Regions from separate parts of the Plantactinospora sp. BC1 genome, predicted to be linked through region 2. Evidence: predicted binding sites of a transcription regulator. Region 2 holds the regulator's gene; the other holds the start of a gene.
What was found. Region 2 encodes HspR, which represses chaperone genes until heat shock. Its sites were predicted from a motif close to TTGAGTNNNNNNNACTCAA; they were not measured.

Region 1 (3,410 bases), 140 kb from region 2:
GCAGCACGACCGGGTTCATCGAGCCCGCCTCGCGCAGCGCCCGGACGATCCGGCCGGGCAGCGCGCCGACGTACGTCCGGCGGTGGCCACGGATCTCGGCCTCGTCCCGGATGCCGCCCAGGGAGACCCGGACGAACTTCCGGCCCAGCGCCCGGGCGACCGACTCGCCGAGGCTGGTCTTGCCGACCCCGGGCGGGCCGCCGAGGGCGAGCACCGCGCCCGAGCCACGGCCGCCGACGACCTGGAGGTTGCGGGCCGCGCGCCGGTTGCGCACCGCCAGGTACTCCAGGATGCGGTCCTTCACGTCGGCCAGGCCGGCGTGGTCGGCGTCGAGCACCTGCCGGGCCTGGACCAGGTCGGTGTTGTCCTCGGTACGCGTGGACCACGGCATCTCCAGCACCGTGTCCAGCCAGGTACGGATCCAGCCCGCCTCCGGGGAGGCGTCACTGGCCCGCTCCAGCTTGCCGACCTCGCGCAGTGCCGCCTCGCGTACCTTGTCGGGCAGTTCGGCGGACTCGACCCGGGAGCGGTAGTCGGCCGAGCCGTCCGGCTCGTCCTCGCCCAGCTCCTTGCGGATCGCGGCGAGCTGCTGGCGGAGCAGGAACTCGCGCTGGGACTTCTCCAGTCCCTCCCGCACGTCGGAGTTGATCTGCTCGGTGACCTCCTGCTCGGCCAGGTACGCCTTCACCCAGCCGACCAGCAGGTCGAGCCGGGCCGTCACGTCCGGTGCGGCCAGCAGTTCGATCTTCTGTTCCAGGGTGAGCCACGGCGCGTAGCCGGCCGAGTCGGCCAACTCGGCCAGGTCGGTCATCCGCTCGACCGCGTCGATGACCTGCCAGGCGCCGCGCTGTTGCAGAAGTGACGTCACCAGTGCCCGGTACTCCCGGGCGAGTTCCTTGGCCCGGCCGGCCGGTGCCGGCTCGGTGATCTGGACGGTCTCGACCCAGAGGGCCGCACCGGGACCGGGCACGCCGGAGCCGATCCGGGCCCGGGCCTCGCCACGCACCACGGCGGCGGGTTCGCCGCTGGGTAGCCGGCCGACCTTCTCGATCGTGGCGATGACGCCGATGGAGCCGTACTCCCCGTCGACCCGGGGCACGGCCAGAAGCTTCTTGTCGCCCGTGGCCCGGGCGGCGTCCACCGCTGCCTGGGTGGTCGCGTCCAGGGTCACCGGGATGACCATGCCGGGCAGCAGGACAGCGTCGGTCAGAGCAAGAACCGGAAGAGTTGCCATCACACACCTGCCATCGTTAGTTGAGCTTGTACGACTCAAGTAACAAACGGTGCTCCATGTTCCGGCTTGTGATCCAGAGCACTGCGGCTGTCCGGAGTTCCGGGGAAACGTCCGGACCTCAGGGGAAACGTCCGGGACGCCGAGGGAACCGGACAGTCAATCCGGGCGGGGACGGCCGGGGCAGGGCGGGATGAACCAGCCGCGTCGGGCCGTTCGGAGCAGCGCCGCGTGCCGGTCCGGGGCGTCCAGCTTGGCCACGATCCGCGCGACGGTCTCGGCGACGGTGCCGACCGGCAGGCCCAGGCCGACCGCGATGCGCCGGTCCGACCAGCCCTCCAGCAGCAGGCCGACCACCACCAACTCGCGGCGGGTCAGCACCGACCGGCCGCCGGGCAGCGCAGAGAGCACCAGCACCCCGACCACGGACGGCGGTGCGGTGGCACAGCCCAGCACGGCGACCTGGAGCAACCCCGACCGGTCGTCGGGCTCCAGTCCGACACAGGCCGGCCAGAGGAACGAGGCGGAGCCGCCGCAGCTGACCGCCTGGTGCAGGGCCACGCCGGGCAGCGCCGAATCCGGGGCCAGCAGCGGATGCCCGGGCAGGCCGGGCAGCGGATGCGCATCGCCGCTGCGGGTCAGCACCGCACCCGCTCGGGCGTTCCGGACCACCTGGGCCAGCACCGCCAGCGACCGGACCTGGTCGACGGCGGCGGCGACCTGTGGAGCCAGCGCCGCGACCAGATCCCGCTCGGCGTCGGTCGGCCGATCGGGGTCGTCGGTGCACATGACCAGTACCCCGACGTGCCGGCGGTCCGGGGTGAACAGGCCGACCGCGATCCCCTCCCGGAAGCCGGCCGGAAAGTAGTAGTCCCCCCAGACCGGCAGCTCGGCCAGCGGCACCGGCGAGTCACGGGCCCGCTGCGGCACGGGCGAGCTGGTCAGCCCGACCAGTTCGACCTGCTCCAGCAGCGCCGCGGTGCCGAAGTAGTTCCGGATCCGGGTGTCGTAACCGAAGCTGGCGACCTCGGCGTACCGGCGCTGCCGGTCGTCGAGCAGGGCGAGCCAGGCGGCCTGGACCGGCACCACCGCGCCGATCCCGGCCAGCAACTCGTCCGGCTGACCGGCGCGGGCCACCGCCGAGGCGATCTCGGCCAGGCCACGGATCGCCTTCGACGATGATGGTGGAGGAGCGGTCATCACAGAACCTTCGTCGGCGGACAGGCCGGTACGACGACGCGGAACGGTCAGCGTCGGATCCGGGCGAGGGGCTGGGGGACGTAGAGGCCCAGCCGCAGTGCACGGACGGCGGCCAGGGTACGGGTCGGGGCATCCATCTTGTCCAGGATGTGTTCGATGTGCGCGGCAACCGTGCGTTGGGTGATCACCAACTGGCTCGCCATTCGCTGGTTTGACCAGCCGTCGACGAGCAGTCCGAGGATCTCCAACTCCCGCCTGGTCAGGCCGCGCAGGTCTCTCGTGGGGGAGATCAGCAGCACCGCGAGCAGGTGTGGCGGCGCCGAGGCCGGACAGGCCAGTACGGTCACCTGGAGGTGCCGGCCCGAATCGTCCGACGACGGGTACGGGCAGAGGAACGAGTTGTGCACGTGCCCCTCGCGCAGCCCGGCCGCCGCCACCTCCAACACCGGCGCCCCGACCTCCAGCAGCGGATGGCTCGGCAGCCCGGGTAGCGGCAGCACGTTGCCGGCCCGGGTCAGCACCACACCCCACTGCGCGTCGGCGACGATCCTCGACAGCGTGACGATCGACCGCATCGGGTCGACGGCGTCGGCCAACGTCGGCGTGAGCAGCCCGAGGAAGTCCCGGATCGCATCGCTCGGCTGCGCCGGGTCGTCGGTGTGCAGGGTGATCAGTCCGAGATGCCGTCCGTCCCGGCTGAACAGGGTGAGGCCGATCCCCTCCCGGAAACCCGCCGGCTCCAGGTGCTCCGCCCAGGACTGCAACTCACCGGGCGGTACCGGCGCGTCGCGTACGCACATCGGCGGCCGGTCCCGGTCCATGCCGAGCAGCTCCATCTCCCGGTAATGCTCCGAGCTGCGCATGTAGGCGAGAGTCGCCTCCGTGTAACCGGACTCCCCCATCGCCTCGAACTCCCGACGCTCCGGGTCGAGCACGTGCATCATCGAGCCGCCGGTCGGCATCAGCCGGTGCAGTACCT
Region 2 (3,410 bases):
CGGTGACCCGACCTCCCCGGTGGTGGACGAGGACGAACTCGCCGAGGTGCTGGCGGAGGGACCGCCGTCCGGCACGGACGGGCCGGTGGTGGACGCCCCGGTCAAGCCGGTCACCGAGGCCGACGCCGACGGGCCCGGCCCGCTCGGCGCCGAGCTCGGGGCGCTCCGGGCGGAGCTGGACGAGCGGACCAGGGACCTCCAGCGGGTGACCGCGGAGTTCGCCAACTACCGCCGACGGATGGACCGGGAGCGGGCCAGGGACGCCGACCGGGCCACCCGGGTCGTACTCGCCGCGCTGCTGCCCGTCCTCGACGACCTGGACCGGGCCCGTGAGCACGGCGACCTGGTCGGGCCGTTCGGCACGGTGGCGGACCAGTTGATCGGGGCACTGGCCAAGTTCGGGCTGACCCCGTTCGGCGAGAAGGGCGACCCCTTCGACCCGAACCAGCACGAGGCGGTCGCGCACCAGACCTCGGCCGAGGTCACCGAGCCGACCTGTGTGGAGGTACTGCGCCGCGGCTACCAGGTCAACGACGCGCTGCTGCGGCCGGCGATGGTCGCGGTGGCCGACCCGGAGCCGGAGTGAGCGCTCCGGCGCCAGCGGAAACCGGGTCGAAGCGAGGTTGAGCCGGTGCGTCGCGGTCGAGGTGCCGTCCGTACGCCGTCCGTCGGACGGGGTGCGGGCGGCACCTCGACCGCGCCACAGGGGAAGGGGGTGGACGACCGATGAGTTCCAAAGACTGGCTGGAGAAGGACTTCTACGCCGTGCTGGGGGTGGCCAAGTCCGCCTCTCCTGACGAGATCAAGAAGGCGTACCGGAAGCTGGCCAGGGAATCGCACCCGGACCACAACCCGGGTGACGCCCAGGCCGAGGAGCGGTTCAAGGCCGTCTCCGAGGCGTACGACGTGCTCGCCGACGCGCGCAAGCGCAAGGAGTACGACGAGATGCGCTCGCTCTTCGGGTCGGGCGCGTTCCGCCGCAACGCCCGGACGGGCGGGCCCGGCGGTTATCCGTTCGACGTCTCGGACCTCTTCGGCGGGGCCGGCCAGCCGGGCGGCGCGGCCGGCGGTGACCGCCGGTTCGGCGGGGCGGGCTTCTCCGACCTGTTCAGTTCGATCTTCTCCGGCGGCGGTCCGACCCGGACCCGTGGCCCGGCCCGGGGCCGGGACGTGGAGGCCGAGGTCATGCTCGACTTCGGCGACGCGGTACGCGGGGTCACGGTGCCGCTGACGCTGCGCGCTCCCGGCGTCTGCGACACCTGCCACGGTGACGGCGCCAAGCCGGGGACGCTGCCCCAGACCTGCCCGCAGTGCCGGGGAGCCGGGGTCGTCACCCGCAACCAGGGTTCGTTCAGCTTCTCGGAGCCGTGCCGGGAGTGCCAGGGCGTCGGCACGATCGTCGAGGAGAAGTGCCCGGAGTGCCGGGGTACCGGTGGGGTGACCAAGTCCCGCACGCTCAACGTCCGGTTTCCGGCCGGGGTCGCGGACGGCCAGCGGATCCGGCTCGCCGGCCGGGGTGAGCCGGGTGACCGGGGCGGCCCGCCCGGCGACCTGTACGTCCTGGTCAAGGTCCGCTCCGACGACCTCTTCGGGCGCAGCGGCGACGACCTGACCCTGACCGTGCCGATCACCATCGCGGAGGCGGTGCTCGGGACGGACCTGCGGGTGCCCACCCTGGATTCGGCGGTGACCCTGCGGGTGCCGCCGGGCACCCCGAGCGGCCGTACGCTGCGCGCCCGGGGCCGGGGTGTGGTCCGGCGGGACGGCCAGGCCGGCGACCTGCTGGTGACGGTGGAGATCGTGGTCCCCGAGCAGCTCTCGCCGGAGGCGAGGAAGGCACTGGAGGAGTTCGCCGCGCAGACCCCGGCGGCGGCACGGGAACATCTCGACGCCCGGGTGCGTCGTTTCAACTGAGCTGTTGGCAACGCGGAGGTGATCAAGGTGGCCGAGGAGTACGTCGTCGTCTCGATCGAGCAGGCGTCCGACGCCAAGGTTCTGATGATCTCGGTCGCGGCCCGGATGGCCGGCATGCACCCGCAGACGCTGCGGCAGTACGACCGGATGGGGCTGGTGCAGCCCGGCCGCGCCCCGGGCGGCGGGCGCCGGTACAGCGTCCGCGACGTCGCGCTGCTCCGTGAGGTGCAGCGGCTCAGCCAGGACGACGGCGTCAACCTGGCCGGCATCAAGCGGATCATCGTGCTGGAGCAGATGGTCGACGAGCTCCAGCAGCGGATCGCGGGCCTACAGGCCGAGCTGGAGGCCGCCTACCGCCGGGTGGCCGAGCTGGAGGCGCTGGGCGGGCTGCCCCGCCGGGACCTGGTGCCGACCAACCGGCCCTCCACCGCGCTGGTCGTCTGGCGCCCCCGCCGCAGCGCCGACCCCTCGGCCTGATCCGAGGTCGGCCGGGGGCGCCGAACCGACCCGGGGGTGGCCGTTCCCGCATCACGGGACGTCGGGATACCCCCGTGGGGTGTCCGAAACCATTACCCTGGGTGTTTCGGGAACATTACGCCCGATTCTCGTAATCCATTAGCGAGAAGGCTCGGAAACCATTACCCCGAGCGCGCCGCCAGCCATCACCGTACATAGCGGTGACGTCGGAGTCCGGTGGTCTGTTGATCGCCGGATCTTTCCGTCGTACGCCCGGCAAAGGTCATGGAGCGTCTTGTCCGTCCCGTCCCCGCGAGTCGGGGTGGGCGGCGGGTCGCCGAACAGTGTCCCGGTGCCGCGCTATGACGCGGTCCTGCGGATGCCTGTGATCTGATCCGACGCAATTGATCAGCAGTTCTTGAAATGTCCTGGGTTACAAGATTGTTTTATTGACGGCCATCAATGTTATGACTATGGTGGGCTGCGGGCGCGACCGCATCGCGACGACCGGAAGGGAACTACCATGTCCAACGTGATGGCTGTCGGCGGCGTACTCGCGGCATTGTTTGCCTCGACGGTAGCTACCGAGCCTTTGGTGACTCCTGCCGAGAGGATCACCATCAGCGTGGAGACCGTCAACGGATCGGGCTGCCCGGCGGGGACGGCCGAGGTGAGCACCGCAGCCGACAACACGGCCTTCACGGTGAGCTACAGCGACTACTTCGTCCTGGCCGGTGCCGGGGCGAAGCCGACCGAGTTCAGGAAGAACTGCCAGCTCAACCTGCGGGTGAACATCCCACAGGGGCTCACCTTCGCGGTGGCCCAGGTGGACCTTCAGGGCTACGCGTACCTCCAGCGGGGGGCCAGCGGCTCGCAGCACTCGCACTACTACTGGATGGGCAGCTCGTCCACCGCGCAGACCAGCCACGAGTTCACCGGGCCGTACAACGGCGGCTGGCGTACCTCCGACCGGGCGGCTGCCCTGGTCTACGCACCCTGCGGCGAGGCGCGGAACCTCAACGTCAACACCGAGTTGCGGG

Region 1: a site for HspR is predicted at 1,255-1,273, ahead of lon (endopeptidase La). Genes of this name have one in related genera too.

What each region holds. Positions count from the first base shown of each region.
Region 1 covers NZ_CP028158.1:7,277,262-7,280,671, forward strand. Annotated here, with positions in the region: gene lon (endopeptidase La) at 1-1,234, opposite strand, end outside; gene C6361_RS31945 (hypothetical protein) at 1,391-2,431, opposite strand; gene C6361_RS31950 (LuxR C-terminal-related transcriptional regulator) at 2,479-3,410, opposite strand, start outside.
Region 2 covers NZ_CP028158.1:7,413,681-7,417,090, reverse strand. Annotated here, with positions in the region: gene grpE (nucleotide exchange factor GrpE) at 1-586, shown strand, start outside; gene dnaJ (molecular chaperone DnaJ) at 727-1,914, shown strand; gene C6361_RS32590 (heat shock protein transcriptional repressor HspR) at 1,999-2,391, shown strand; gene C6361_RS32585 (DUF4360 domain-containing protein) at 2,966-3,410, shown strand, end outside.